One region of the Nonomuraea sp. NPDC049141 genome, then DNA from elsewhere that is predicted to be linked to it. Evidence: riboswitches for the same ligand, from Rfam matches in the RefSeq annotation. Region 1 holds a riboswitch; each other region holds the start of a gene.

What was found. A riboswitch is a leader RNA that binds a small molecule or an ion and turns the genes downstream of it on or off. The one in region 1 is predicted to bind cyclic di-AMP.
Region 2: it holds a riboswitch for cyclic di-AMP, as region 1 does, so the genes downstream of both, AB0B91_RS22500 (hypothetical protein) here and AB0B91_RS41545 (hypothetical protein) in region 1, are expected to answer to the same signal.
Region 3: it holds a riboswitch for cyclic di-AMP, as region 1 does, so the genes downstream of both, AB0B91_RS12570 (C40 family peptidase) here and AB0B91_RS41545 (hypothetical protein) in region 1, are expected to answer to the same signal.
Region 4: it holds a riboswitch for cyclic di-AMP, as region 1 does, so the genes downstream of both, AB0B91_RS30045 (CHAP domain-containing protein) here and AB0B91_RS41545 (hypothetical protein) in region 1, are expected to answer to the same signal.

The regions. Positions count from the first base shown of each region.
Region 1 covers NZ_JBEZDR010000017.1:31,396-38,967, reverse strand. The annotation lists gene AB0B91_RS41560 (M50 family metallopeptidase) at 1-21, shown strand, start outside; partial or broken gene AB0B91_RS41555 (M55 family metallopeptidase) at 140-556, shown strand; gene AB0B91_RS41550 (hypothetical protein) at 566-1,159, opposite strand; gene AB0B91_RS41545 (hypothetical protein) at 1,196-2,167, opposite strand; cyclic di-AMP (ydaO/yuaA leader) riboswitch at 2,174-2,316, opposite strand; gene galT (galactose-1-phosphate uridylyltransferase) at 2,386-3,456, opposite strand; gene AB0B91_RS41535 (DeoR/GlpR family DNA-binding transcription regulator) at 3,453-4,232, opposite strand; gene AB0B91_RS41530 (TrpB-like pyridoxal phosphate-dependent enzyme) at 4,491-5,801, opposite strand; gene AB0B91_RS41525 (uridine kinase) at 5,820-6,455, opposite strand; gene AB0B91_RS41520 (hypothetical protein) at 6,516-6,782, opposite strand; gene AB0B91_RS41515 (flavoprotein) at 6,883-7,425, opposite strand; gene AB0B91_RS41510 (hypothetical protein) at 7,455-7,572, opposite strand, start outside.
Region 2 covers NZ_JBEZDR010000007.1:198,189-205,760, forward strand. The annotation lists gene AB0B91_RS22465 (DUF885 domain-containing protein) at 1-574, opposite strand, end outside; gene AB0B91_RS22470 (DUF4032 domain-containing protein) at 598-1,833, shown strand; gene AB0B91_RS22475 (roadblock/LC7 domain-containing protein) at 2,031-2,408, shown strand; gene AB0B91_RS22480 (hypothetical protein) at 2,412-3,353, shown strand; gene AB0B91_RS22485 (roadblock/LC7 domain-containing protein) at 3,383-3,766, shown strand; gene AB0B91_RS22490 (hypothetical protein) at 3,785-4,156, shown strand; gene AB0B91_RS22495 (alpha/beta hydrolase) at 4,224-5,069, opposite strand; gene AB0B91_RS22500 (hypothetical protein) at 5,119-5,823, opposite strand; cyclic di-AMP (ydaO/yuaA leader) riboswitch at 6,012-6,152, opposite strand; gene AB0B91_RS22505 (DUF5302 domain-containing protein) at 6,318-6,518, opposite strand; gene AB0B91_RS22510 (MDR family MFS transporter) at 6,566-7,572, opposite strand, start outside.
Region 3 covers NZ_JBEZDR010000004.1:67,652-75,223, forward strand. The annotation lists gene AB0B91_RS12565 (NlpC/P60 family protein) at 1-774, shown strand, start outside; cyclic di-AMP (ydaO/yuaA leader) riboswitch at 1,603-1,761, shown strand; gene AB0B91_RS12570 (C40 family peptidase) at 1,952-2,353, shown strand; gene AB0B91_RS12575 (hypothetical protein) at 2,636-2,839, opposite strand; gene AB0B91_RS12580 (hypothetical protein) at 2,927-3,718, shown strand; gene AB0B91_RS12585 (M48 family metallopeptidase) at 4,141-5,388, shown strand; gene AB0B91_RS12590 (glycosyltransferase family 4 protein) at 5,385-6,470, shown strand; gene AB0B91_RS12595 (carbohydrate ABC transporter permease) at 6,467-7,384, opposite strand; gene AB0B91_RS12600 (sugar ABC transporter permease) at 7,381-7,572, opposite strand, start outside.
Region 4 covers NZ_JBEZDR010000010.1:196,484-204,055, reverse strand. The annotation lists gene AB0B91_RS30075 (glycosyltransferase family 2 protein) at 1-40, shown strand, start outside; gene AB0B91_RS30070 (alpha-2,8-polysialyltransferase family protein) at 37-1,275, shown strand; gene AB0B91_RS30065 (DUF6716 putative glycosyltransferase) at 1,384-2,550, opposite strand; gene AB0B91_RS30060 (hypothetical protein) at 2,661-3,605, opposite strand; gene AB0B91_RS30055 (aldo/keto reductase) at 3,701-4,528, shown strand; gene AB0B91_RS30050 (Gfo/Idh/MocA family oxidoreductase) at 4,548-5,501, shown strand; cyclic di-AMP (ydaO/yuaA leader) riboswitch at 5,620-5,756, shown strand; gene AB0B91_RS30045 (CHAP domain-containing protein) at 5,768-6,448, shown strand; gene AB0B91_RS30040 (hypothetical protein) at 6,707-6,871, shown strand; gene AB0B91_RS30035 (hypothetical protein) at 6,976-7,572, opposite strand, start outside.

The DNA of each region.
Region 1 (7,572 bases):
CCGCTCACCCTCACCGGCTGACCCGCCTTCTGGCAGCTACGGCGTACCCGCGAAGCCACGGGCCCGCCGACAACCTGCTCGGCGAGCGGCTCGACCGGCGCGCCGACTACGTGGTCGGAGACCCCAAGCCGAACTCAACGCCCTGGTGGCCGCGGCCGTGGGCGTCCCGATAGGGCTGGTCACAGGAGACGACGTGATCTGCGCGGTCGCGGAGAAGACGTTTCCTGGCGTGGTCACCGTCCCGGTGAAGACAGCGCTGGGACGCACGGCCACGCGCAGCAAGCACCCGGCGGTCGCCCGGGCGGCCATCGCCGCCAGGGCGGCCCGCGCCGTGGCCGGCGCCATCTCGGGAACGCTTCGGCCGGTGACCGTCCCCGACGAACTGGCCATCGAGGCCGAACTACGGCCCCATGGGGCCGTGGAGCTGGCCGCCCTGGTGCCGGGCACCGAGCGGACGGGCGCGCGTACGGTCCGCTATCAGGCTGCCAGTCCCAGGACGGCGTTGGACGTGCTCCTTGTCTGGTCCGCGCTGACCAGCCACTATCTCAGCCGCTGAATCACCACCTCAGGCGCCGGCCGGTGCCAGGGCCTGTAGGGGGATCGGCAGCGCCGAATGAGGCCTGTGCATCAGGTCCTCGTCAAGGCGAACACCGCTTTCCAGCTCCACCACGGCCAGGCACGCCGCCGTGATGTCCACTGATGCCGCCGCGCCCTCGCTGTCGTAGCCGCCGGCGAGGATCTTGGTGAAGGGCATCAGAGGGCCGAGGAGGTCTGTCCATGGTGTGGAGGGCAAGGAGGCCGGCTCGGGATGGTCGAGGTATCCCTCAGCGACCCCGTACCGGACGTACATGCTGGTGCTGCCGTTGATGTCGAAGGACACGTACCAGTGCCGGAAGCCGTCGCCGGCCAGCCTCTGGATCATCTGCTCACGGTCACCGAGGTTGACCCAGTCCAGAGTGACGACCCCGGAGCCGACCTGATAGAGGTGGAGGGCGCCCCTGCGGTGCGGCTCATTGGGGGCATGGTCGAAGTGGAGGCGCCTCACGGCATCCTCGACCGACAGAACTCCGGAGTCGGGGACCGTCACCGTGTACGCGAAGGTGTCGAGTCCAAGGTAATCCAGCATGTCGTGGTAACGAGCGACGATGTCATCGAACATGAGGTGATCAACCTTTCTCGGCCGCGGGTCCCCTTGTCAGAACATCGAGATGTGTACATGGTCGAAGTGGTTCTCGGTGATGCTGCCGCGGTCGGACATCGGGCTCCAGCCCGAGCCCTGATTGATCCGCTGCTTCCAGATGACGTACTTGACCCCGAGCTTGTCCTTGTTCTCGATCGCCCAGGCCGCGATGCGGTTGCCGAGTGCCTGGTTGGCCTCGGTGGGCATGGTGCCGCCGGTGCTCATCATGAAGTCGCACGCGCGCCCCAGCGGGTGCTCGCCGCCGCCGCCCGAGCGGAAGCAGCCGACCTCGAACGGCAGTGAGAAGTCCTTCTGGATCAGCCCGCGGATCACCCGCATGCGGGCGGTGATGTTGTCGGCGCCGGACGGGAGCTCGGGCGCCCAGCTGCCGTCCGAGCGGCGGCCGGGGCCGAACGGGATGAGGTCCTTCAGCTTCTTCTGGATGTCCTTGATGAGGTCCTGCGCGTCGTCCCGCTGCTTGGCCACGTTGGCCGCGTCGTCGCGGATCTTCGTCTCCAGGGCGGTCGCCTGGTCCGCGGCCGCCTTCTTCAGGTTCCTCAGGGTGGCCACGCTCTGCACGATCGCCTGCTGCGAGGCCGTGAGCTGCTCCAGCACCGCCGCGCTGGAGCTGTCGCTCGGGAACGTGAGGTTCGGCAGCGAGCCGGTGCCGTTCTGGTACTGCAGCTGCGCGAGCTCGGCGACGCGCTTCTGGGCGGTGACGAGGCTGGCATCCGCCGCCGCGAGCCGCTTCTTGGTCGTCTCCGAGTCCTCTTTCGCCTTGGCGAGTTCGACGCGCTTGAGGTTGTAGGTCTCGATGAGCTTGTCGACCTTCTGGTCGAGCTCCTTCAGCTCCGCGCGGAGCTTGGCTTCGCTGGGCTTGGGCGCGGCCGGCGCGGCCGAAGCCGGTACGGCCGTGAAGGCTCCGAAGGCCACACAGGTGGCGGTGATGAGACCGATGGCAAGACCCGTGGGGGACGCAGTCGCCACGTGAGGGGTTCCTCTCCCTGACTGCCGACCGGGTTAGCTGACGGGTTCGGGCAGGGAGATGCCGCCTTACCACCGAAGTGGATTCACCCCAAGATGCGATGGGTCCCCGGCTCCCAGGTCACGCACCCGGGATTAGGCCAACACCGACCATTTCGGTCGGTGCTTCAGGGGATATTAGTGGTAAACCCAAGGTCATGGCGACTTCAAGCAGAAATCAATTAGAGATCTACCTGTGATCGAAGCATGCGTGCGGCCTCCTCCGGCAGGACATCGTTGACGAACGCGCCCATGGCCGACTCCGAGCCCGCCAGATACTTGAGTTTCCCGGGCGCCCGCCTGATGCTGAACAGCTCCAGGTGCAGATAGGCCAGGTCACGGTCCTGCCGCACCGGCGCCTGGTGCCAGGCCGAGATGTACGGCATGGCGACACCGAACAGCCCGTCGAGCGCCCGCAGCACGGAGGTGTAGAGCGGCGCGAAGGCGGCGCGTTCCTCCTCCGTCAGCGCGGCCAGGTCCGGCGTCTGCCTGTGCGGATACACGTGCACCTCGAACGGCCAGCGGGCGGCGGCGGGTACGAACGCCGTCCACAGCTCGTTGGCCGCCACCACACGCACCCCGGCGGCCCGCTCGGCCGCCAGCACGTCGGCGAACAGGTTGCCGCCCCGGTGCCGGGAGGCCGCGCCGAGCTGGAGCTTGGTCCGCGGGGTCACGTACGGGTAGGCGTAGATCTGCCCGTGCGGGTGCGGCAGCGTGATGCCGATCTCCTCGCCCCGGTTCTCGAAGCAGAAGACCTGCTCCACGCCCTCGATCGCGGACAGTTCGGCCGTACGGTCGGCCCACGCCTCCATGACCAGGCCCACCTGCTCATCGGAGAGCCGCGAGAACGACGACGAGTGCTCGGAGGTGAAACACACCACCTCACACCTCCCCACACCCGGCCGGACCTCACTGAGCCCCCCGGCATCCTCATAAGTCCCGAAATTTCCGGAAAAAGAGGGGAAGCGGTTCTCGAAGACCACCACGTCATAGTCGTGTGCCGGGATCTCCGACGACCGTGTCTCAGACGACGGGCACAGCGGGCATTCGTCGGCCGGAGGCAGGAACGTACGCGTCTGGCGGTGTCCCGCCATCGCGATCCACTCCTCGGTGAGCGGATCGTAGCGCAGCTCCGACGCCACCGGCCTGGGGTCGAGCGCCCGCCGGTCGATCGCGCTCCGGTCGGCGTCGTCGCGCCGGTCGAAGTAGATCAGCTCTCGGCCGTCGGCCAGGTGGGTGATGGTGCGTTTCACTGCGAGTCCTCCGCGATGATCAGTTCGCCGGCGCGTTCGCCCAGCTCCATGCGTGCCTCCTCGGGCAGCCCCGAGTCGCTGATGACCACGTCGGCCTCCGTCAGTTCGGCGATCGTGCTGATGCCGACGGTGTTCCACTTGGTGTGGTCGGCGGGGATGACCAGCCGGTGCGCCGCGGTCACCAGCTCCCGGTCGGTCTCCGACTCCAGCAGGTTGGGCGTGGTGAACCCGGCCCGCACGCTCATCCCGTGCACCCCGAGGAACAACGTGTCCACGTGCAGCCGGCGGATCGCGGCCACCGCGACCGGGCCGACGAGGGCGTCGGACGGTGTGCGTACGCCGCCGGTCAGCACAACCGTGCGGTCGGCGCGCGGGCTGCGGTGGAAGACGTCGGCCACGGGGATCGAATTGGTGATGACCGTGAGCTCGGGCACCGAGACGAGGTGGTGGGCCAGGGCCCAGGTCGTGGTCCCGGCCGAGAGCGCCACCGCGGTGCCGGGCCGTACCAGCTGGGCGGCGCGGCGCGCGATGGCCTCCTTCTCCTGCTGCTGGCGGGCGGACTTGGCGGTGAAGCCCGGCTCCTCGGTCGAGCCGGGACCCAGCGCGGTCGCGCCGCCGTGTACCTTCTCCAGCAGCCCGCGCTCGGCGAGCACTTCGAGGTCGCGACGGACCGTCATGTCTGAGACGCCGAGCTCGCGAACGAGGTCGGCCACCCGAACGCCGCCGCTGCTGCGCACGCGTTCGAGGATCGCCTGCTGGCGCTGCTGTGCGAGCACGCCCCCGCTCCTTCCAACAGATTCCACCAAATTATGACACGGATATGTTGGGGAATGTTAGGTCGCATGGCTTGTGCGGTAGACCGTGGCACGAGAGGTTGAGAACGCGCACCCGATCATTGGAGGCATCCATGGCCAAGCGATCTCGCAAGACCAAGGCACGCAAGAAGAAGAAGGCCAACCACGGCAAGCGCCCCAACGCGAACTGACGGCGGACCGGCCGCGGTGAGCTCCCTTCACCCCGGCCGGTGAAGCGGCCTAGCCGGGCAGGTCGTGCAGGGCCTCATCGATGCGCTCCTGCGGGAGGGCGTAGTCCTGCATGCGCCCGGACAGGTAACGATCATAGGCGGCCAGGTCGAAGTGGCCGTGCCCGCACAGCGCGGTCAGGATCACCTTCTCCTCGCCGCTCTCCCTGCACCGCAGCGCCTCGGCGATGGTCTCGGCCAGCGCGTGCGTCGGCTCGGGTGCCGGGACGATGCCCTCGGTACGGGCGAAGCGCACACCTGCCTCGAAGCACTCGGTCTGGGACTTGGTCACCGCCTCGAACAGCCCCAGTTCGTACATGTGCGACAGCAACGGCGACATGCCGTGATAGCGCAGCCCGCCCGCGTGGATCGGGTCGGGCACGAACCCGTGGCCCAGCGTGTGCATCTTGAGCAGCGGTGTGAGGCCGGCCGTGTCGCCGAAGTCGTAGGCGTAGACGCCCCGCGTGAACGACGGACAGGCCTCGGGCTCGACGGCGCGTAGCGTCACGTCGAGGTTCCCGGCCAGCTTCTCGCGCAGGAACGGGAAGGTGAGCCCGGCGAAGTTCGAACCGCCTCCGGTGCAGCCGATGATCAGATCGGGCATCTCCGCCAACTGGGCCAGCGCCTCCTCGCCGATCACCGTCTGGTGCATGAGCACGTGATTCAGCACCGAGCCGAGCGCGTAGCGGGCGTCCGGGTTCGCGCCCGCCACCTCGACCGCCTCGCTGATCGCGATGCCGAGGCTGCCCGGCGAGTCGGGGTCGTCCGCCAATACCTTGCTGCCCGCCCCGGTCACGGTCGAGGGGCTGGCGTGCACCGTCGCGCCGTACACCTGCATGAGCGAGCGCCGGTAGGGCTTCTGATCATGGGAAGCGCGGACCATCCAGATCTGACACTCCAGATCGAACTGCGCGCAGGCGAAGGCCAGCGCCGAGCCCCACTGTCCGGCGCCGGTCTCCGTGGTGAGCAGCCGTACGCCTTCGCGGGCGTTGTAGTAGGCCTGCGGGACGGCGGTGTTCGGCTTGTGCGACCCGGCGGGGGAGACGCCCTCGTACTTGTAGTAGATCCGGGCAGGCGTGCCGAGCGCCTTCTCCAGCCGCCGCGCCCGGAGCAGCGGGGTCGGCCGCCAGAGCCGGTAGACGTCGAGCACCTCCTGCGGGATGGCGACGTACCGCTCGGTGCTCACCTCCTGGCCGATCAGCTCCATCGGGAACAGCGGCGCCAGATCGTCGGGTCCCACCGGCTGCCGCGTGCCCGGATGCAGCGGCGGAGGCGGCGGCGCGGGCAGATCGGGAACGATGTTGTACCAGTTGCTGGGAGTCACCGACTCAGTGTGCGCCGGTTACCGCCCTCCCTCAATCAGCACCGCCATACGCGCGGGATGATCAGCGCGCACCGCCACGTCGGCGCCCCGCAGCGGATCGGCCTCCCGCTCGTAGCGCGCGTAGGCGGGCAGCCGCCACCGCTCGTTCTCCCCGGTCATCCGCCCCAGCGCCCCCTCGGACAGCCACAGATGCACGCTCACCTCGAACGGCAGCCCCCGGCCCAGCAGCAGCGTCCCGTCGAGCAGCAGCACAGCCCCGTCAGGCAGCGTCTGGTACGGCAGGCGGTACGCGCGGTCGGCACGGCTGTCCCAGAGCGCTCGCAGCACCTTGCCGGACCCCCGGGGCCCCAGCGGCCCGAGCACCTCCCGGGTCAGCGCTCCCGTGTCGAGCCAGTCGTCGTAGAAGGCGTCGGGGTTCGTCCGGCCGTACTCGAGCCTGAGGGACGCGGGCCGCAGGAAATCGGCGGCCGACACCCGCAACACGGCCCTGCCACGCATCCTGAGCGGCGCGACCAGCTCGTCCGCCAGCCGTTCGGGATGGGCGGGCGGCGCTCCGTCGATGGCGACCCGCGCGTAGGACCCGCGCGGCAGACCCGCGATCCGCTCGGCCAACTCCTCGACAAGGGCCTCTCGGGAGATCGCTCGCGCACGCATCGATCCGAGCCTACGCGGTCGTACCGCGGTCGATCAGGCGGTGCGCCGTGGCGCGCTTGATCAGGCGGTGCCGCGCGGCCACGTGGACCCGTCGTCCTGCCTGGCCCGCTCGGCTGCCCTGCGCACACAGTCGGGGCAGACGGGCACGTGCCTCGACCGGGCCAGCGCTTCCGGCGTGGGGTCGCGCGTTGTGCCCGTCGCGGTCATGTTCGGAGGAAGCGCGGTATCGGGGTCGACCAGGAACATGGTGACGCGTTCGGGGTCGTAGCCGAAGGTACGTTTGCAGCCGTAGCACCGGCCGATCGTCGTGATCCCTTTGTCCGCCATACGGCCTCCCTATCGGGCACGCCCCGTTTTCCGAGATCATGAGCGTAACCGAGCTTGGCTCACCAGGCGCGGAAACAGGCGAAACCGACCGCGATGACTCCTAAGGGCCCGATTCGCCAAGTTCGTCGAGCGCGCGTTTCCAGGGGTAGGCGTCGATGAGGTCGTCTCCGGAGCTCGGGGCGTCGGGCTCGAACTGGCCGGGCTCGAACACCACGCGGACCCCTTCGGCACGCAGGTCTTCCATGCTGCGTACGAAGGGCGCGCGTGCGGCCAGGGCGCTGTTGACGAAGGGCACGACGACGACCGGAATCCCAAGCCCCGGGGCCTCGGAGAGCAGGCCGAGCGCATAGGTGTCGGCAATGCCCTGGGCGAACTTGTTGACCGTGTTGTAGGTCGCCGGCGCGACGATGATCGCATCCGCTCGTGGCGCCTTCGGCTCGTCCGGCCTGCGGTACTGGCTGAGAACGGGCCGACCGGTCTGCCGCTCCAACGCCGGACCGTCGATGAAGGCGAGCGCGGCGGGCGTCGCGATGATCTGCACGATCCACCCTTCCCCCTGGGCCAGGCCGACCAGCCGGCCGACGTCCCCGGCCGGTCCGGCCGCGCACACGATGACGTAGAGAACGTTGCCGGATCGGGTCACGCGCCCACTCCCCACGTGATTGTCGGCCGCTACTCATCGCCCGACGATGGTCGCAGGCGGCGGCGGTACCTGTATATCAGCGCTTCCCCGGAGGTCACCGCCATGAAGCAGCCGGCGATCATGTAGATGATCTGCTCTACCCAATGA
Region 2 (7,572 bases), on a different contig from region 1:
AGGCGACGAACGCGTCGAACGCGACGGCGGCCGGCTCGGCGGCGTCCGCGAGCTTCGCGCGCAGGTCGGGGTCCGTCACCATCGACGGGACGGTTCTGGTGAGGAAGTTGCGTCCGGTGCGCGCCTGTCCGAGCCCGCGCTGGACGAGCAGCGGCGCGGCGAGATCGGCGTCGAGGTTCGTACGGCAGGCGGCCAGCACGTCCGGCACCTCGGCCAGCCGGGAGACGGCGGCGGACACCAGCTCGGCCTCGGGCTTGAGCCGCCGCTGGAACGGCGTGAACATGGAGGTGAAGATCGCCGACAGGTAGACGGCCGGGTCGCGCCGCCAGTCTGGCCAGGAGGCCAGGGCGATCGAGCCCCTTAACTGCGACAGGACGAGATCCCTGTCGATGGCGTCGTCCGGCGTCGCGGTCTCCAGCCTGGAGAGCCGGTCCAGCCAGAGGATCTCTTCGCGTTCGCGGGCGGCGAAGGCGGCGGCGGTGAAGTCACCGAGCGTGTGATCGTAGCCGTCGGCTCCCAGGTAGCTGGCGACGACGGGACGACCGGAAAAGTACCACTTGAGAAACTCGTCCACGTTCGCACAATATCCTGGGCTTTATGCCCCTTCAGATCACCGGCGCGCTCGGCGACCCCGACCTGATCCGCCTGCCATGGGATGTCCCTCTCACCGACTGGCCGTCGCATCATCTGGTCGACCTCCCGCGCGGTATCTCGCGGCACGTGGTGCGGTTCGTCAGGCTGTCCGGCAAGGTGTACGCGATCAAGGAGATCAGCGAGCGGTACGCCAAACGGGAGTACCAGCTGCTGTGGGACCTGGCCAGGCTCGACGCGCCGTCGGTCGAGCCGATCGCCTACGTCACCGGCCGGGACGAGGGGCTCGACGCGGCGCTGATCACCCGGCACCTGCAGTTCTCGCTGCCGTACCGCGCGGTCATGTCGGGGACGCTGCGGCCCGACACGCTCACCCGGCTGCTGGACGCGCTGGCCGTGCTGCTGGTGCGGCTGCACCTGACCGGTTTCTACTGGGGCGACTGCTCGCTGTCCAACACGCTGTTCCGCAGGGACGCCGGTGCGTTCGCCGCCTACCTCGTGGACGCGGAGACCGGTGAGATGCACCCGATGATCAGTGAGGGCCAGCGGCTCGCCGACATCGACGCCGCGCACACGAACATCTTCGGCGAGATGCTCGACCTGGAGGCCGGCGAGCTGCTGCACCCGTCGATCGACCCGATGGACACCGCCGAGGACATCGTGACCCGCTACCACCGGCTGTGGAACGAGATCACTCAGGACGAGATCATCGAGGAGGTCGACTGGCACCGGGTGGAGCAGCGGATCAGGCGGCTCAACCTGCTGGGCTTCGATGTGGCCGAGATGATGGTCCGGCGCAAGGTCGGCACCGGGCGGCTCATCGTGCGGCCCAAGGTGGTCGACTCCGGGCACCACCAGCGGCGGCTGCTCCGGCTCACCGGCCTCGACGTCGAGGAGAACCAGGCCAGGCGGCTGCTGAACGACCTCGACGGGTTCCGGGTCGCCAAGGGCCTGCGGCACGAGGACGAGGCCATCGTGGCGCACCGGTGGCTGGCCGAGGTGTTCCAGCCGACGGTCGAGGCCATTCCGGCCCGGCTGCGCGGGAAGCTGGAGCCCGCGCAACTGTTCCACGAGGTGCTGGACCACCGGTGGTACCTGTCGGAGGCGGCCGGGGCCGATGTCGGCATCGCGGCCGCGGTGAAGTCGTACGTGGACAAGGTGCTCGTCCACAAGCCCGACGAGAAGGCGCTCCTGCCGGAGGAGCCGGGCGGACTCTCCGAGGAGCCCGCAGAGCTTCAGTAGGCGCATAATGTGAACGAAATTCCTGAATGCCGCGATCAAACAGATGAATTCAGGAAATCTCCGTCGCGGTTAGGTTTTTCTCCTCCCTGGCCGTAGACATCTTCAACTTCATACATATCTCGCTTTATACGATCACCGCGCTGCCATCCATCGCTCCTACGCTGTCTCAGTCCTCACGACGGCGTGGGAGGGTGCACGTGCTGGGACTGGACGACTGCCTGACCGAGGTCATGGCGATACCAGGGGCATTGGACGCGATGCTCCTCGACCAGACGAGCGGCATGGCCGTGGCCATCAGCGGGCCGCCGCAGGGTGTGGACGCCGAGCGCTCCGCCGCCGCCCTGACCGAGACGCTGCGCGCGACGACGGACGGCCTGTCCCGTTCGTGCCCGGGCGAGACGGTCCGCATTGACGACATGTTGGTTACTACCGACAAAGGCCATCACTTACTCAGGATGCTGGAAACGGTATTCGAGGGGCCGCTCATCATTTACCTGCGCCTCGACTTGGAACGGTCGAACCTCGCCCTGGCGCGCTATCGCCTGCAAGCCATCTCCAGCCAGTTTCTGACCTGAGCCATGGCACCGCTGGACACGCTCCTCGCCGGTCTCGCCCGTGAACGTTCCACGGGCGCCCTCCGCGTGGGCCGAGCCGGGACGATCTTCCTCAGTGAGGGCCGCGTCACGTACATGGAGTGCGCCCACACGCCCGGCGTCGAGCGCGTGCTGGCGGCGCGGGGGCGGCTGCCGGAGACCGCGCTGCGCCGGTTGCAGGCCGACGGGGGCTGCGCCCGGCTGCTGGAAGAAGGGCCCGTCACGCTGGGCGAGCTGCAGTACTGCGTGCTCGCGGCGGTCCTGGACGCCGCGTTCTTCCTGCTGCCGGCCGGTGGGAACCGGCCGAAGTTCCGGCCCGGCGAGCAGCACTGGCTGGGCGGTCAGTGGTACTTCGACGTGGCGGGGCTGATGCGCGAGTGCGCGCGCCGCCGGGCCTATCTCGCGCAGATCTGGCCGTCCGCCCAGCTGGACACGGCGCCGGTACGGCCGCTGCCGCGGCTGCCGGGGAACGGGGTGACGCTGGACTCGGTCCAGTGGGAGGTCGTCACCGGGGCCGATGCCGAGGCGACACCGCTTGACCTGGCCAAACGGCTCGGCAGGTCGGGCTATTCGGTGCTGCTGGCCGTACGGAGGATGGCCGCGGCCGGGCTGCTGGCACCACCCCAAGAGCCCGCCAAAGACGGCCCGTACAAGGGCGCGACCACAACACGGGCCACCAAGGAAGGCACGGCACGGCACGCGGCAGGCGCCCCAGACGACGCGGCAGAAGCCCCCGAAGACGGCGCGGCGCAGGCCGTCGTGGATCGGCGGGGCGCGCTGCCGCGGCGGGTGCGTGGCTCGGCGGATCAGCGGCCACCACACGATTCCGATGCCCGGGGGCTGCCGCTCGGCCCGCCGATCTCGGCGGACCCCACGGACCTGGCCCTGCTGATGCGCCTGAAGAAGGCACTGGAGGAGCTGTCATGAGGTTCCTCCGCCCGCAAAGGAGGCCACCGGTGAAGCTGTGTGAAGAGGTGCTGAGGGAGATGGTTCTCCTGCGCGAGCGCACCCCGGACATCAGCGGGAGCGTCGCCTGCACGGTCGACGGCATGACCATCGCCTGCGACAACGGCGGCAAAGCCAACGGCAACAGCGAGCAGACCGCCGCGTTGTCGGCGGCGTTGCTCGCGCTGAGCAGGCGAATGACGATCATGACGTCCCAGGGCGTACTGGAGGAGACGCTCATCTCCGGCACCGCCGGCTTCGCCGCCTTCTACGCGGCGGGCCCCACCATCGTCCTCACAGTCCTGGCTGAGCCCGGCACCAATCTCGGGCTCCTCCGGCTGGAGGGCCGCAAGACGGCGGCCAGCGTGGCCGCCATCGCAGCACGGATTCACTGACCTTGAACGGAGGAAGGCATGGCCAGCATGGACGTCTCTCTCAAGGAGATGATGACGATCGACGGCTCGATCGGAGCGGCGATCGTCGACCACGGCAGCGGCATGGCGCTGGGCGCGCTCGGCGGTTCGAAGGACCTGGATCTCCAGGTCGCCGCGGCGGGTAACACGGAAGTGGTCAAGGCCAAGCTGCGCACGATGGACTCGCTGGGGCTCAAGGAATCCATCGAGGACATCCTGATCACGCTCAGCGGCCAGTACCACATCATCCGGCCGATCACCGGACGGGGCGGCAAGGGGCTGTTCCTCTATCTCGCCATGGACCGGGGGCGGGCCAACCTGGCGATGGCCAGGCACCAGCTACGCGGCATCGAGGAGAAGCTGGAGGTCTGACAGACCCGGTGGCTCGCGTACGGGCGCGGCGAACGCGAGCCACCGTCCTCCAGCGCTCTGCGGCAGGTCAGCCGGTGGTGAGCTTGGTGATGGCGTCGACGATCTCCGGCCAGAGCGGTTTCGGCAGATCGTGGCCCATGCCGGGGAACGTCAGCAGCCTGGCGCCCGGGATCGCCGCCGCCGTGGCCAGGCCGCCGGCGACCGGGACGAGCCGGTCGGCCTCGCCGTGGATGACCAGGGTGGGCACGCCCACTGTGCCGAGCTGTTCCGTACGGTCACCGGAGGCCAGGATCGCGGCCAGTTGACGGGTCGTGCCCGGCGGGTCGAAGCTCCGGTCGTACGCCTGGCCGGACATCCGGACGATGCGCTCCCGGTCCAGGTCGAAGCCGGGCGAGCCGATCACGGACCAGGTCGCCAGGGCCTGGGCGAGGACGCCCGCCCGATCGGCCGCGGGCGGTGCGAGCAGCACCGCGCTGGCCTCCGGCGTGGGCGGGGCCACGTCCGGGCCGGGGGTCGACATGATCGAGGTGAGGGTCAGCACGCGTTCGGGGTGCCGGATGGCGAGCGTCTGGGCGATCATCCCGCCCATCGAGGCGCCCACCACATGGGCCGCGGTCCAGCCGAGGGCGTCCATCAGCCCGGCGGCGTCGTCGGCCATGTCGTCCAGCAAATACGACGAGGACGTCCCCAATGCGGGAACGCCCTCGTCGTGCAGGTGCGTGGAGAGTCCGGCGTCACGGTTGTCGAACCTGACGACGTGATGGCCCTGCTCCGCCAGGAGCTCGCAGAGCTCGTCGTCCCAGTGGATGAGCTGGGCGCCGAGCCCCATGATGAGGAGCAGGGGACGTCCGTCGGACGAGCCGAAGGTCTCGTAGGCGATCTGGATGCCGTTGGCGACTGCATGCTTGGTCACGGGATCAGAATGACATTCTGTTTCCCGCGAAGCAAAGACCGACAGGCCGTCAGCGCTGGAGGAGGAGCTTACGACCGACCATCACGCCGCCGCCGACGATCGCCAGCCCGGCCCCCACCACGGCGCCGTCGAGAGCGACGCTCTTGTCGGCCACCGGCACCGCGGGCACGTTGGCGCCCGGAGCCTGCTTGGGGGTCGTCTTCTGAGCCGTGACGATCTTCGGGGGCTTGGCGGGGTTGTGGTCCACGCGGGCGTAGGCACCGGTGGAGAAGGCGACCGGGTAGTTCTTCTTGCCCGGGCCGTTGCCCCACTTGGTGATGATGTAGTCGACCTTGATGTGGCCCTTGCCGCCGTTGCCGTCCACACCCAGCGTGCTGGAGTTGAAGCGGCCGCCGGTCAGGTCGGCGAAGGTCTTGGCGTCGAGGTCGAGCATGACACCGCTGGAGGACGGCACGCCCGGGCCGCGGTCACCGACGAAGAAGGGCATCTTCTTGCCCTTGTAGACAACGTAGCCCTCTGTCATGAGCGGCCAGCTCGGGCTGGCGGCGAGACGCTTCTGCATGGGCTTGCCGCTGGCCGGCAGTCCGGTGTCCCCGGCGCGACCGGAGGAGTCGTCCCAGAAGTAGGACGCCGTGGTCGAACCCTTGAGCAGGACCTTCTTGTCAGTGCCGGAGTCGGCGTGTGCGGCGGTGGCGGCTCCGATGGACAGAGCGCCGACGAGGGCGGCAGTGAGCATGGCAGAGCGAACAGACATGGAGCAGCAAAGTCCTTTATACGGGTACAGGGGGAGAGAGCGCTCGCAGCAGAAAGGCGTAGCCGGGCGGAGTGCCTAACGGTCGCTACGCGGAGCGCGGGAAGAGCTTGGGGGAAGGTGCCGGTCAGTCGTGGGCGGATGACAACACGCGGACGGGCGGCACGGCAGGAAGGTAACGCATGCGGTAGGTGTCCTCTCCATCTCGCCTACCGGGTTAGCTGACGGGTTCGGGCGTGGAGATGCCCTACCGACCGACTGTGGTCGGATTCACCCCTAAGGAACGGTGGTTCCCCGGTTCTCGCCTGAGCGGGATTCGGCGCCTGCCGGTCGGCGCCTCTCTGCTGAAGCGCCTGGTCACCGGCTGGTAACTGTCATGGACTATATGGAGATAATCGGACAAAGGCAAACATAAGCCCATGAATCGGGCGAAGATCTACCTAGGAGGTCAAGAAAAAAGAGGGGTACGGCATGCCGTACCCCTCGAAAAGCCCTTGTCAGCCGCCGCTCTTCCGCCTGAAAGAACGCTTACTGGCGGCGGGCCCGTGAGCGCCGTGAATCTTGGAAGGGTCGTTGCCCCTGCCACCCGCGCTCGAGTCGGCGTGCTGTCCGCGCTTGCGCTCCAGCGCCTCGCGGAACTTGCGCTTCATCTCGTCCTCGGGAGTTTCGTCGACTTCCGGCTCCGGTGTTTCCGCCATGAGGACCTCCTGGTGTTGGGGACAAGGACAGCTTCCCATGGCGTCGCTCAGGACGCGAAACCAGCCTCGACCTTGGGCTGTGGAGCTTGCCGGTCGATGCGCGCGCCGGGCATGGCGATCAGGGCGACCAGCGCTATGAGGGCGCCCGCGACGCCCAGCGAGGGAATGACCAGGGCCGCGGCCGAGGCGTGCGCGGCGGCCAGCCCGTGCAGCGGCGCCTCTGTGGTGATCTCGGAAGTGTACGCGGTGCCGGCGAGCGCCAGCGCGACCGAGCCGCCGATCTGGCGGAAGAAGGTCAGGTTGGCCGAGGCCGTGCCGATGTACTGGGGCGGCACCGAGGACTGCACGGCCACCGTCAGGCCGGAGAGCATCGGGCCCATGCCGAGGCCGATCAGCGCCATCCACCCGACGAGCACCCAGGGCGGCGTGTCCAGCGTCAGACCAGAGCACAGCAGCGCGCCCACCGCCAGCAGAAACGGCGCCGCCACCAGCCACGGCTTGTAGACGCGCGTGCGGCTCATCAGCGCGCCCATGACGACGCTGCCCACCACCATGGCCAGGGTCAGCGGGTAGATCCGCAGCCCCGACTCGGTCGCGGTGGCGCCGAGCGCCTCCTGGAAGTAACGCGGCAGGAACACCACTCCGGCGAACATGCAGAAGGCGGTGAAGAACGACGTCACGTTGACCAGCGTGTACGTACGGTTGCGGAACAGGTGCAACGGCATGATGGGCGCCTCGGCCCGCCTCTCCACCACCACGAACACCACCAGCAACGCCAGAGCCAGCACGATCGGCCCGACCACCGGCACGCTGGTCCAGGTGTGGGCGTCGAGCCCCTTCTCGGTCAGGCCGATGAGCAGCGCGCTGATGGCCACCGTGAACACCCCGATGCCCAGGTAGTCCGGCCGCCCGCCGCCGTGCCCCGGCTGTCGCGGCAGGCGCAGCACGATGATCCCGATCAGCACCAGGCCGATCGGCACGTTCACATAGAAGGCCCAGCGCCAGCTCGCGTGGTCGGTGAAGAGCCCGCCCAGGAAAGGCCCGGCGAGGTAGC
Region 3 (7,572 bases), on a different contig from region 1:
GGCAAGCTGAACGCGAGCTACAAGCGCAAGCTGGAGACGGTCGCCACGCTGCGCGCCCAGGTGGTCGCGATGGCCGTCGACACCTACAAGCTCGGCCCCGACGCCGGCTCCTGGCCCACGATGGTCGGCCAGCCGGACCCCACGGGCATGCTGGGCGGCCTGGCGCTCGCGGACCAGTTGTCGCAGGAGAAGGTAGCGCGGCTGGCCGCCTTCGACCGGGAGAACCGCGGGCTCAAGGACGAGCGCGACAAGGCCGAGACGGCGCTGCAGGCGGCCGACAAGGAGCGCGACGGGGTCGAGAAGGAGCGCTCGGAGGTCCGCAAGCTCATCGCGCAGCAGAAGAAGCTGCTCGAGAAGCTCGGCGCCTACAAGACCGGCGACCCGAACAGCACCGGCATCAAGTACACGGGCGCGGCCTCCGGTAACGCCGCCGCGGTGCTCAGGTTCGCGTACGCGCAGGTGGGCAAGCCGTACGTGTTCGGCGGTACGGGGCCGCGCGGCTGGGACTGCTCGGGGCTCACACAGGCGTCGTGGCGCGCGGGAGGCGTCTCTCTGCCCCGCACCACCTGGCAGCAGTGGGCCTGGGGGTCCTCTCGCAAGGTGGATCTGAAGGATCTGCAGCCGGGCGATCTCATCTTCAGCTCGGGGCTGGGGCATGTGAGCATTTATGCGGGCAACGGGCAGATCGTCCATGCGCCCCAGACCGGCGACGTGGTCAAAGTCGTCACCCTCTCCTCATATGGCGGCACGCTGGTTGGGGCTATCCGTCCGTAGCTCTCTTTTTATGAGCGTTATTTTTTGTACGGGGCGCGCTTCTCCGGTGGAGGGCTGGGCGTTTCTTTTTTGCTCTTGTACGGCCAGCCCGGTGAGCCCCACCCGCCCTACGTGGCTGGGACCTGTCCAGGGGCACGCTTCTCCGGTGGAGCCGGCTGGGCGCCGTGACGTGCGCATTCTTGGCCCCGGTCCGTGGATTTCGGCGGCCGGTGTCATGCCTAGAAGTGAGAAATGCCACCTCGGTGTCTGTGTTCCCGGTGTGGCTTGCCTGGCCTTTTCGGCGTGCGAGTGACCTCGGCCGACGACAACGCCCGTAGTTGGGTCGGCGTCGCCTGGGCCGTCAGCGCGAGCTCCACGTGCGGGAGGCGGAGTTTCGGCGGGCGGCTCGTATCGACCATACCGGCGGCAGGGCCGTGCTCGGCGTGATTTCCGCATACTTGCTGATCCGCGACGTTCGACGGGAGTCGTACCTGTCCTGGGGTCTCGGCGGCAAGATCCCTCAGGCGCCTGGAGATCGTCGAGGGCCTGTTGCTAACGGGATTAGTGGTGCAGAAGTGACGAATGGGACCTGACAGATCGGAGTTTCGTCAAGTGTGAGAAGGGTCACATTTGCGTAACATAAACCGCTGTTCCATCTGGGATTGCGGTCCTGACTGAGGGTCCTGCCTGATCCTGACAACCCCATGACGCCTTTGCCAGTTCGTTACTGAGGGCGTAGCTTCTGGCCTCGCGGCGAACAAGCCATGGCGTCGCGGCTCTCATCGGGTCTCCGATGTGGACAGATAAAAAAACCGTTTGGTCACCGCCGTTCCCCATGTCATCGATTTGGGCGGTGATCTGCCGAGTCCGTGCAGTCAGGAGGCACGGAGCCGGGGACCCAGCGATCCCGTCCCAGGGATCAGGGGTGAATCGGCGCTTATCGCGCCGTAGGGCGACTTCCAGGCCCGAATCCGTCAGCTAACCCGGTAGGCGTTCGTGGAAGATCCAAGGAGAAATCCTGTCTACCTCCCCGCATAACCCCCGTCTGTCCCGCCTTGCCCTGAGTGGCGCAGCACTCACGATGACCGTGACGGCCGGAGGTGTGGTCCTCCACGCCCCGACGGCGCAGGCGACGACAGCGCGCGAACCGGCCGGTATTTCCCGGACGACCACCACGGCGGGTAAGACCGTCAAGTCCGTGAAGAAGGCCGCGCGCCAGACGGCGGTCGCTCGGCAACAGGCTAGGGCCCGCACGGCCGTATCCGTGGCCAAGGACCAGCTCGGTGACCCGTACCGTTACGGGGCCACAGGACCTGGCTCCTTCGACTGCTCCGGTCTCGTCCAGTACGCCTGGAAGAAGGCCGGCGTCAAGATCCCACGCGTGACGAACAGCCAGTTCGCGCGTATCAAGAAGAAGGTCTCCTGGAAGAATCTGAAGCCAGGCGATCTGCTGTTCTTCCATGGGCTCGGGCACGTTGGCATGTTCGTCGGCAACGGCAAGATGATTCATTCGCCGAGAACGGGTCAGACGGTGCGCATCGAGAAGCTCAGTGGATGGCGCAAGGCGTCGTTCGCGGGTGCGGTGCGTCCCGGCCTGTAAGGCGGTGCGTATCTGCCTGTAAGACCGTCACGAAGGTCCCGTCCCGCTGGGGACGGGACCTTCGCGCGTCTCGGCCCACTTCACCGGATGGACCTGTGGCAAGTGCCGGTCCGTCTTGCCGGGGTCCCCTCAGGCGTGCGGGTCCGTCTTGCCGAGGTGTCCCCTTATGCGTGCGCGTCCTGTTCGCCGGAACGTCCTCTCATGTGTGCGGGTCCGTCTCGCTGGGGTGTCCCTCATGCGTGCCGGGACTGCCCGTGACGGCCGGGCTCCTGTGGTGGGCGACTACGATCGGGGAACGTGTCCGTGCAGGTGAGCCGCCGAGTCGTGGTGGCGGGGGTGCTGCTCCTGGCCCTCGCCTCGGCCAGTGCCGTCCCGCACCAGGCCGCCGGGCCGGCTGACCTCTCGGCGACGGTTCGTGACCTGCCGCTTGGTGGTGGCCATCAACGTGCGACGCTTGGCGGCCCATTGTCCGGTGGTGGCGATCAACGTGCGACCCTTGGCGACCTGTTGTCTGGCAGTCGCGATCAACGTGCGACGGATGGCAACCCTCCGTCCGCTGATCGCGATCAATCTGTGGAGGTTCGTGACCTGCCGTCCGGTAGTCGTGAGCAGCCGGTAGCGACGCCCGGTGATCGCGAGGTTCCGGCGGAGGCGCGGGGCCTCTGGGGTGACGGGGTGGATGTCGTACGGGGTGCGCGGTCGGTCGTGGTCGGGCACCACGCGGACACCGAACTGCTCCGAGACCTGGCGCGCCGGGCCGACGCCGCCGGGACGCGCGTCTCCGCCGTTCTCGGACGGCCGGTGCGGCCCGTGGTGCTCGTGCCTGGTTCGACGGCCGAGGCCGCCCGGGTGGCCGGGGTGGGGAGTGTCGCCGGGCTGGCGGCGGTGGCCGATGGGGGGCGGGTCGTCGTGGTGCCCGAATACTTCGGGCGACTGACCCCGACCGGGCGGGACGTTGTGCTCACCCACGAGCTCACCCATGTCGCCGCCGGGACGGAGCGGCTGCCTGTGTGGCTCTATGAGGGGTTCGCCGACTACGTGGGCTATCGCGACGCGGGGCTGCCGGTTCGGGTCGCCGCCGCCGAACTGGCCGCCGAGGTGCGGGCCGGGCGCTTGCCGAGTGGGTTGCCCGGGCCTGAGGCATTCGCGCCCTCATCTCGGGACCCTGTACGGCTGGCACGGGCGTACCAGGAGGCGTGGTTGGCGTGTCGCTTCATCGCCGAGCGGTTCGGTGAGGGGACTCTGGTGAGGCTCTACCGTGATGCCCAGACGGGTGGCGTCGACCGGGGGCTCGCCAGGCTCGGGCTCTCGGCGGGGACGTTGACGGCACGATGGCGCGACTACGTGCGGGACCAGCTTGCGTAAGGGGAACGCGGATGGACGATCTGCAGAGCACCAACGACATGCCGCCTGACGACGACGCGGACCCCGCTGCCCGACACCCAGGCTCACGGCCCGGTGATGACGCCGCACCGTCTGGACGGCCTGGTGAGGGCGCCGCATCGACTGGGCGGCCCGATGGAGACCCGCCGTTCGGGGTGGATGCCGGGTCGGCGGGGTCAGATACCGCCCCGGGCACTGGGCAGGCCGCACTGGGTGGTTGGGCTGCGCCGGACGGGAACTCCGCACCAAGCGGGCAGGCCGCGTCAGATGAGCGCTCCGCCTCAGTCGGGCAGCCCACATCCGGCGGGAACGCCGCGCCAGGAGGGCAGGCCACACCAGGAGGGCAGGCCACACCAGGAGGGCAGGCAACGCCTGGCGGGAACGTCGGGCCAGGTGGCCCCGATATGTCTGGGCGGGGTGGTGCCGGTTGGGCCTTGGTGCTGCTCGGGGTGGTGATCCTGGTCGTGGTGGGGTTCAGCACGCCGTGGCGGGTGATGCCACCCGGCACTCCCACCGTGCCGCCGGACGCGGCGCGTGACTTCAGCGCCGGTGAGATCGCCAGGGCCGCCGCGTTCGACGCCGCCACCAGCGTCCCCGGGTACCTGTCGCTCGGGCTGACCGTGCTGTTCGCGGGGCTGCTGGTGCTCACGCCGTTCGGGGCCAAGGTGCTGGGCGGGCTGCGCGGGCCGTGGTGGGTGCGGGTGGTGCTCGGAGTCGTGGTGCTGAGCGCGATCGTGGAGGCGGTCAGGTGGCCGCTGGGCGTCTGGTACGAGATGGTGCTGCGTGACTACGGCCTGTCCACGCAGGACTGGGCCGGCTGGACCATGGACCGGCTCAAGGGGCTGGCCGTGGGCGTGGTGCTGCAGTCGATCATGGTGCTGGTCGTGGTGGCGCTGGCCAGGAAGGTGCGGCGCTGGTGGATTCCGGCCGCCGTGGGGGCGTTCGCGCTGACCCTGCTGGGGTCGTTCGTGTATCCGGTCGTGTTCGAGCCGCTGTTCAACGATTTCCGCCCGATGCCGCAGGGCGCGCTCAGGGTGAACCTGATGACGCTGGCCGAGCGCGCCCACGTCCCGGTCGAGGACGTGCTGATCGCCGACGCCTCCCGCCGGACGAACGCGCTCAACGCCTACGTCTCCGGCTTCGGCGCCACGCGCCGGATCGTCGTGTACGACACGCTGCTCCGGGCCCCGCAGTCCGAGGTCGAGCTGGTCGTGGCACACGAGCTGGGCCACGCCAAGTACGGCGACGTGCTCGCCGGCACGCTGGTGGGCGGGCTGGGCGCCGCGTTCGGCGTGATCCTGCTGTACCTGCTCCTGGGAGTGGTACGGCGGCGCACGGGCATCGTCTCGGCGGCCGACCCGCGGGCGGTGGGCGTGATCATGGGCCTGCTGAGCCTGGCCACGGTCATCGCGGGCCCGGCCCAGAACGTGATCAGCCGCCACATCGAGGCCCGCGCCGACCTCCACGCCCTGAACCTCACGAAAGATCCGGGCACGTTCCTCTCGATGCAGAAACGCCTGGCAATCACCAATATTTCCGACTTGTCGCCGGATCCGGTGGAATATGTGCTCTATGTCTCGCACCCCTCCGCTCCCGAGCGCATCGCCATGGCCCGGGAGTGGGCCGCGCTGAACGGTCAGCCGCAGCCGTGACCGGTGTGCTCATCGTCACGAACGACTTTCCGCCCAGGCCCGGTGGCATCCAGTCGTTCGTGCACGGGCTGGCCCTGCGCACCCCCGGCGTGACCGTCTACGCTCCGGCCTGGCCGGGGTGCGCGGAGTTCGACCGCCGCCAGCCGTACCGGATCGTCCGTCATCCCACCTCGCTGATGCTGCCGACCCGGGCGGTCGCCCGCCGGGCGGCCCGGCTGCTGGCCGAGGAGGGGGCGGACACCGTGGTGTTCGGCGCGGCGGCCCCGCTGGGCCTGCTCGCGCCGGGGTTGAGGAAGGCGGGCGCGCGGCGCGTGGTGATGCTCACCCACGGCCATGAGGCGTCGTGGGCGAGCGCGCCGGTGTTCCGGACGGTGCTGCGCAGGATCGGGGCGCACGCCGACGTGGTGACCTACCTCGGCGAGTACACGCGCGCCCGGCTGGCCGCCGCGATCCCGGCGGCCAAGCTGGTACGGCTGGCGCCGGGCGTGGACGCCGGCCAGTTCCATCCGGACGCGGTCAGGGCCGAGCTCGGGCTGGACGGCCGGCCGGTGGTGGTTTGCGTGTCCAGGCTGGTGCCGCGCAAGGGCCAGGACCAGCTCATCAGGGCCTGGCCTCTGGTGCTGCGGGCGGTGCCGGAGGCGGTGCTGCTGCTCGTGGGCGGTGGGCCGTACCGCGAGAGGCTGCAGAAGCTGGCGCGGGGACACGAGTCCGTCCGGTTCACCGGCACGGTCCCGGCGGGGAGCCTGGCCGGTTACTACGCAGCCGCGGACGTGTTCGCGATGCCGTGCCGGACCAGGCTGGGCGGCGTCGACGTCGAGGGGCTGGGCATCGTGTTCCTGGAGGCGTCGGCGAGCGGCCTGCCGGTCGTCGCGGGCGCGTCCGGTGGCGCCCCGGACGCGGTACGAAACGGCGAGACCGGCCTCGTCGTCGACGGCACCGACGTGAACGAGGTGGCCGGAGCCCTCATCGAGCTGCTCGGCGACCCGGAACGGGCCCGCAAGATGGGCGCCCGCGGCCGTGACTGGATCGTCGGCGAGTGGGCCTGGGACCTGGTGGCCGCCCGCTTCAGCGCGCTCCTCTAACCCTTGGTGGCCCCCAGCGTGAGCCCGGCGACGAACTGCTTGTGCAGCATCTGGAAGACGATCAGCGTCGGCAGCGCCACCAGCATCGACCCGGCGGCCAGCAGGTTGTAGTCGGTGAAGAACTGGCCGCGCAGGTTGTTCAGGGCCGAGGTGACGGGCAGTTTGTCGCCCGACGACATCAGCACCAGCGCCCACAGGAAGTCGTTGTACATGAAGGTGAACTCCAGCGTGGCCAGCGCCGCCAGCACCGGGCGGCACAGCGGCAGGGTGAGCTGCCAGTAGCGGCGCCACACACTGGCCCCGTCGACCAGCGCCGCCTCGGTGATCTCCTCCGGGATCGTGCGCATGAAGTTCGACATGACGAACACGCAGAAGCCGAACTGGAACCCCACATGCACCAGGATCAGCCCGAGGTAGGAGTCGTACAGCGACTGGGAGTCCGACAGCCACGACGGCAGCGGCACCAGCGTGTAGAGGGTGTAGAGCGGGGTGATCAGCACCTGCGGCGGCAGCAGGTTGCCCGCCGTGAAGGTGATCAGCAGCACCTTGCGCCCAGGGATGCGCAGCCGCGCGATCGCGAACGCCGTGAACGACGCCATGAACAGCGTGATGAGCACGCCGGGGATCACCACGATGAACGTGTTGAGGTAGTAGCGCGGCAGGTCGGCCTGGCTCCACGCCTCCCCGTAGTAGTCGAGCGTCAGGTGTTCGGGCAGCGAGAAGTAGCCCAGCCGCGACGTCTCGTCGTACGGCCGCAGCGAGGCGTAGACGGCCAGGGCGAGCGGCAGCACCCAGCCCAGCGCCACCAGGCTCAGGAACGCGTACAGCAGGATCCGCAGGGGCCGCACCGGGCGGCGCACCGGAGGGCGCCCGTCCTGGAGCTCGCGCGTCGTGACGGGCGCGGTGAGCGTCATCGGTCCTCCTTGAACAGCTGCGAGAGGTAGACCACGATGAACCCAAGCGTGATCACCAGCAGGATCACCGCGATGGCCGAGCCGAACCCGATCCGGCTCGCCTCGCCCACGATGTTCTCGGTCACCAGCACCGACAGCAGTTCGAGTCCGTTCCTGCCCTTGTTGATGGCATAGACGATGTCGAACGC
Region 4 (7,572 bases), on a different contig from region 1:
CCCCCACGTCCGGCTCCGCCGTGAACGGGAGGACTCATGACCACGGTCTTCTACGCCTCGACGCTGTTCGGGGCGATGTCGCTGGCGGCCGGGATCGACGACGGCCGGTTCGCCGAGGGACGCAGGGTCCTCATCGTGTCGAACAACGCGGCGATCCCCGAGGTGACCGTCCCCCTGGACCGGACACCGGGCTTCGCCGTGCTGCGCTCCCGCTTCGACGCGATCCACTCGTGGAACGAGCTGATCGCGCCGCTGCACCCGTCGGAGTGGAAGGCCCGCGTCATCGAGGTGCCGATGATGGAGCGGCTGATCCGCTCCCAGCTCGCGCTCGACGACGTGGAAGAGCTGGTGCTGGAGTCGATCGCGGTGCCGCCCGCCCGGACGATCGCCGGGCTGGTGCGCGACTGCCCGATCACCGTCTACTCAGACGGCCTGATGAGCTACGGCCCGACGCGCGACCCGCTGCCCGCCGAGATCTTCCGCCGCATCACCCGCCTGCTGCACCTGGACCTGGTGCCGGGGCTGGAGCCGCTCTTACTGAGCGAGTACGACGTGCCGGCCTCGCTCCTGCCGGACGAGGCGTTCCTGTCGGTGCTCCGGCAGGTGGCGACGACCGCGCCCGACATGCTGGCCGGGCAGGCGATGATCCTCGGGCAGTACCTGTCGGCGCTGGAGATCGTCACGCCGGAGGAGGAGGCGGCGCTGCACGAGTCGATGCTGCGCGGCCTGGTCGCCCGCGGCTTCTCGAGCGTGGTGTTCAAGCCCCACCCGGCGGCCGGCCGCAGGCACGCCCAGTTGCTCAGGGCCGCCGCCGAGCCGCTGAACGTGCGGCTGACCGTGGCCGATGAGAGCGTCCCCGCCGAGGTGTGCTTCTCGGCGCTCCGGCCCGAGCTGGTCGTGGGCTGCTTCTCGACCGGCCTGGTCACGGCCGGGCGGTTCTTCGGGCTGCCGGTGGCCTCGTTCGGCACCGAGCTGGTGCTGGAGCGGCTGGCCCCGTACGAGAACAGCAACCGGGTGCCCGCCACGATCGTCGACGCCCTGCTGCCCCGCATGTCGGTGGACGGCACCATCGAGCCGGCGCCGCGCGGCTACCTGCGGGAGCTGGTGCGGGCGGTGGGCTACTGCATGCAGGCGGAGACGTATCCGGAGCTGCGGCCGGTGGACTTCGACTTCGACCCGCGCTACTTCAAGCGCAAGCGGCTGGAGACCCTCGACCTGACGGCCAAGCCCACCGCGCTGACGCGGCTGCGCCGGAAGATCAAGTCGGCCATCTGAGGGGCGCCACCCGGCAGGGGCGGGCGGCGCCCCGCCCCTGCCCTGCCGGGGCACGCCCCGCCCTGCACGCCCCGCCCTGCCGGGGCAGCCCATCCCGAGGGCACTCCCTTAGGACAGCGCCCGCAAATATCGGCGCATCCGCCGCTTTGCCCGGTAACCGGCACGTAGCACGGTGGGGTGCACGTCCAGGCGCATCCTGGCGCGGCGGCGGGCGGCGGCGTGCTCGGGCCCGTCGAGCAACGACCTGGCCGGGACCCGGGGGCCACCGGTCACCAAGCCGCCCAGCAGGCCCACCCAGTCGTTGCGATCCATCGAGTGGAAGTAGTTGGCCGCGCACCACCCGGCGTCGGCGGCGCGGAAGCCGCCCGTGGCCAGCTCGCCGAGCGTGCCCAGCAGCCCGCTGCCCTCGAACACCAGGTTGATCATCTCCGCGCTCACACCGAAGTCGCTCAGCACCAGCAGCGGAACGTCCTGCGCGATGGCCTCCAGCGCCGCCGTCGAGCTGACCGTCACGAACCCGGCCGCCTGAGCGAGCTGGTCGTGCATCGAGCCCGCCTCGAACGCCACCCGCCCCGGCTCGCCGAGCTCGCGCCAGAGCCGCTGGTAGTGGTGGCGTTCGTTGTGCGTCTGCCGTTCGTCCTCCAAGGCGCGCAGCTTCACCACCACGTCCAGGTCCGGCCGGCGGGCGGCCAGCTCGGCCAGCGACAGCAGGATGCGTTCGCGATCCTCGCGCTCACGCGGCACCTTCGCCTGGGTGGCGAACACCACCCGGTTCCCGCCGCCGCGCACGGCCCGCGGGCGCAGGAACGGCAGCCGGGCCAGCCCGACCGCCCCTCCCCCGCCGAGCTCGGCGGCGATCCCGGCGAACTCGGCCACCTCCCGCTCGCTGTGCACCACGAACAGGTCGCAGCCGCTGCGGAACAGCCACGCCTTCTCCGTCGCGGGCACCGAGATGCCCGGCAGCCCGGTCACGAGCACCGGCCGCGGCCGCAGCCCGGCGAACGCCTCGGCCACCAGCACGTCCACGACCGGCCCCGTACAGGCCACGATGATCGCGTCCGGCCGCGTACGTTCCGCCAGCCGCCGCACCGCCCGAGCCGACATCAGCGGCGGCGTGGGGCGGTCGCCCACGGCGGCGGCGATCTGCTCGGGCGACGGCGCGATCGGCGTGCGCACCACGACGAGCTCCGTCCCAGAGCCGGGAGGCAGGTCGCCGAGCAGGCAGGCCGCCCACTTCAGGTACGAGTCGGAGTCGGCCACGGCCAGCACTCTCACGCGGTCACTCCAGTCGGATACGGGTTGACGATGGTCACCCGGTTGTTCCAGTCAGGTAGGGGTTGCGGCCGGTCATCAAGACGTTCCGGTCAGACGGGGGTCGGTGCCGGTCACCCGGCCACACCGGTCAGATGCGAACGCAGGGCGGGAGCCGCCCTGCTGGTCCACCAATCGTCCGGTACGTCCACCGGCTCGACCGCGACGCCGCGCGGCGTGAGCAGCACCCCCAGCGAGCTGATCGCGGTGGACGGCAGGCTGAGCACCCGCTGGCTGGGGTCGAGGCCGCGCAACGTCAGCTCGGCCGGCACGCCGGCGTCGTACACGGTGATCCCGGGCCGCTCGCGGATGAGCGCCACGTCCGCGGGGTCCTCGCGGCGGTGCGGGAAGTAGGCGAGCGGCTCCTCGGTGGCCAGGTCCGTCAGCCAGCTCAGATAGCGGTCGCGGCGCACCAGCCCGTTCCTGACCAGGGAGGTGCCGAGCACGACGGTCCGCTCGACCGGTCCGGGACCGCCCAGCGGCTGCTCGCGCAGCCACCCGAAGTCGTGGCGGACCAGGTCGACGCCCGCCGCGCGGACGGCCAGCGCCAGCTCGTCGGACACCGGCAGCGCGGTGAAGACCGACACCCGGCTCGCGCGTAGCCTGATCCCCGCCGCCAGCCCCAGCGCCGCACGCAGCTTCCCCGGCTGCGCCCGCGCCCGCAACAGCGGCTTGTACGGCCCGGCGGCCAGCAGTTCGAGCAGCCGGAGCGTGGCCAGCCCGTCATCGACGATCACGATCCGGCCCGGAAGGGACACGAGCCAGCGGAGCTGAACCCGCCCGGAGAAGGCGTCGCCGACGGCGTGCGGGGAACGCGGCATGCGCTCGCGCGGCTCGGCCAGCTCCAGCCCCTCGGGCAGCGCCAGATCGGACAGCGCCCGGCGGGTGGCCTTCAGCGCCCGCAGCCCGGCGCGCGGGACGACGGCGGTGACCGGCCCGAGCAGCCCAGCGCGGTGGGCCTCGATGGCGCACAGCATCTGGAGCGGGGACTCCACCCAGGCCGACGCCTGTTTGCCCACTCTGATCTCCCCGCGTGGTGTGGCCCATTAACGACCGCTTCAAGCTAGCCCGCCCGCCTTAAGCCGTCAGAAACGACACGTGAACAATGGAGACCATGAACTCGCTACTACTCAATACGGACGGCGTACAGGTGCCGCAGCTCGGGTTCGGCGTCTGGCAGGTGCCTAGCGACGTGGCCGAGCAGGTCGTGACGACCGCTCTGGAGGTCGGTTACCGCCACGTCGACACCGCCAGCGCCTACGGGAACGAGGAGGGCGTCGGCCGTGCCGTGCGCGCCTCGGGGATCCCGCGCGAGAAGCTGTTCGTCACCACCAAGCTCTTCAATCCCGACCACGGCCGGGCCGAGGAGGCGTTCGACGAGAGCCTGTCGCGGCTCGGGCTCGACTACGTGGATCTCTATCTGATCCACTGGCCGTTGCCGGAGCACGGCACGTACATGCAGGCGTGGCGCGGCCTCGAGAAGATCTACCGTCAGGGGCGGGCGAAGGCGATCGGTGTGTCCAACTTCACCGTCGAGACGCTCACCCGGGTGATCGACGAGGCGGAGATCACGCCGTCCATCAACCAGATCGAGCTGCACCCGTACTTCCAGCAACGGCGGCTGCGGGAGTTCCACGAGGCCAACGGCATCCTCACCGAGGCGTGGAGCCCGCTGGGGCAGGGCCAGGGCCTGCTCGGCGACCCGGCGCTGGCCGTGCTGTCGGAGAAGTACGGCAGGACGCCCGCGCAGATCGTGCTGCGCTGGCACATCCAGCTCGGCAACGTGGTGATCCCCAAGTCGGTCACACCGGCCCGGATCAAGGAGAACTTCGAGGTGTTCGACTTCGTCCTCGACGCCGAGGACATGGCGGCGATCGGCGCCATGAACACGACGGATGGCCGCATCGGTCCCGATCCGGACACTTTCCACTGGATGGGTTGATTCCCTACGATCTCCCCCCATGAAGAATTTCGCATGGGGTATCGCGGCCACGGGTGTCATCGCCAAGCGGGTCGGCACGGTCATCGCGGCTGAGCCGGGGATGCGGGTGGCCGCCGTCGGCTCCCGCGACCTCGGCCGCGCGCGGGCACTGGCCTCGGAACTGGGCGCCGAGTCGGCGTACGGCTCGTACGAGCAGTTGTGCGCCGACCCCGCCGTCGACGCGGTCTACGTGGCGACCCCGCACGCCCAGCACCTGGAGGTGGTCGAGGCGGCGATCGCGGCGGGCAAGGCGGTGCTGTGCGAGAAGCCGCTCGCCGCGTCCGTCGCCGACGCGGAGCGGATGGTACGCCTCGCGCGCGAGGCCGGGGTCTTCCTGATGGAGGCCATGTGGATGCGGTTCAACCCGCTGATTCAGCGGGTGGCCGCCGATCCCCGGTTCGAGGAGATCCGCTCGGTCCAGGCGTCGTTCGGCTTCACGTTGCCGTACGACCCCGCGCACCGGCTGTGGGCGCCGGAGCTGGGCGGCGGGGCACTGCTCGACCTGGGCGTCTACTCGTTCGGGCTGGCGCAGCTCCTGCTCGGGATGCCGGAGCGGGCGCACGTCACGGGCTCGCTGGCGCCCTCGGGGGTGGACGCGGAGGCGGGCGGGGTGCTGGTCTATTCGGGCGGCCGGCGGGCTCTGGTGGAGTGCTCGCTGCTGGGCCCGTACGCGAACGACGCCTACGTGGTGGGGACCGGCATGCGCGCGGACATCAAGGCGCCGTTCTGGGCGCCGGAGCGGGTCGTGCTGAGCGGGCCGTCGATGGAGACGGAGGAGCTCGTGCTCGATCCGGCGGACAACGGATACGCCGGCGAAGTCCGCGAGGTGCGGGCCGCCGTGGCCGCGGGAAGTAAAGAATCCGCGATCATGCCACTTGACGAAAGCCTTGCCATGATGGGGCTTCTGGCAGATGCACGGGGGCAACTCTCCTGACCAGGAGTTTTGCTATTTGTAATCCTCTTGCCCCATGTATTACCTTGTACGACATCTAAGGCATACGTACCTGTTTGTCCGGTTCTTTGCCTGACCATCGCGCAAGTATCACAGGATCGTCCTGTGACCGCTGAATCCGCCTCGTGCGGAACCGGGGACCCATGTCCTTTGGGGTGAATCGGCACGTCAGTGCCGTAGGGCAGCTTCCACGCCCGAACCCGTCAGCTAACCCGGTAAGCGGCATGGAAGCAAGGAGAACCCCCTCGATGGCCATGAGTCGTCTTACCCGTGCCCCCAAACTGACCTTCGCCCAGGCCGCCCTCGGTGTGGCCGTCGCGGCCGCCGCCATCGGCGGGCAGTCCACCGCCCACGCGGAGACCATCAGTTCCGGCACTCAGCAGCACGCCGCCGCGCCCGCGGACCACCCGGAGGTCAAGGTCCAGGCCAAGGCCAAGATCTCGGCCGCGCAGGTCCTGGCCCTGGCCAAGGCCCAGGTCGGCACCACCGAGGACGCCGCCGGCGGCGGCACCAAGTTCCAGAAGTGGTACATGAACACGCCGCGCGCCCTGGAGACCGTCAAGCGTGACGGCGGCAGCAGGCAGGAGTACCTGAACGCCGCCTGGTGCTCGATGTTCGTCTCCTGGGTCGGCGCGCACACCGGCGCGCGCAGCATGGTCGGCTGGGACGCCTACACCGTCGAGCACGCCCGCTGGTTCGCCAAGAACCACCGCTGGGGCCAGGCCCCGAAGCCGGGCGCCGTGGTGTTCTTCTCGTGGAGCGGCAGCAAGAGCCTGGACGACATCCAGCATGTCGGATTCGTCGTCAAGGACAACGGCAACGGTACGATCTCCACGATCGAGGGCAACACCGGCAACGGCACGGTCGCCCAGCGCGTCCGGCCGAAGTCCCAGGTGGTCGGCTACGGATACCCGAACTACACCGGCTGACGGCTACTCCCCGAGCCCTCCGGCCCGACTCTCCCCCACAAGCTTTCCTGTCGACGAGCGCGCGTCCTTTGGGCGAGCGCTCGTCGGCGTCTTCCCGGGCGTGTTGTTTCGGAACAGCCGAAAGGCCATCACGTTCCACCGAACACCGCATTATCCGGCCGTAACCCCCCAAGTTTGGGGATGTACGGGTCCGCCCGTCACCTCCAACACTGGCGATGGCCGGACAACGCGCCGGTTCTCGATACCGCAGGAGGGGACATGTCACCGACGACCCAGCAGGACAACTGGCGGTTCTGTAACAAGTGCTACACCCTTTGGTGGAACGGTCGCCCCGACAACGGGCACTGCCCCGCGGGTGGCGCCCACGAGGGACACGGCAGCTGGAACTTCTACCTCCCGGCGAACCCCGCCGAGCACATCTGACGCAAGACCGGCCCCCACCCGGCCGATCCCCCCGCGAGGCCACGGCTTCGCGGGGAGTTCTGCGTGGGTTGCCTGCTCGCCGGGTCAGCCCAGTTGCTGGGCGTTCAGGCCGATGAGGCGTTCGCAGGCGGGGCTTTCGTCTGGGTAGAGAACCTGGATGTCGATGAGGAGGTCCGTCCCGGGGTCGACGCTGTGTCCGCCGCCTTCAGGGGAGCCGAGCAGGACGGCGCCGTCGGTGCCGTTGCGGAGGATCTCGCCCCAGACAGGCGGCGCAGCACCCGACGCGCCGCCGACGTGCCCTTCTTCTGCAGCCGTCGGCGTTGCCGGTGCCGCCGTTCCCGCAGCGTGCGGACGTGGCCGTTGCCGCCGATCGGCCCGGCCAGCGCGGGTTCGGGCAGCACCGCGCCATCGGAGGTGACCGCCAGGTTCGCCACGCCCTGATCCACCCCGACGAAGCCACCGACCGGCTCCCGCACCGCCGGCTTAGGCAAGGTGAGGGCGACCTGCAGCAGCCACACGCCGCGGCGACAGATCAGGTCGGCCTCACCGAGCGGCAGCGCGTCTACGGCTTTGAGGTCTTCGGGCCGGCCGGTGTAGGAGATGGTGACGCGGCCGGTGGGCGTCCACAGCGACACCGTGCGGGCGTCACGGTTCCAGCTGAGCAGCCGGGCGTCGTAGGGGACGGCGCCGTGCGGCCGGAA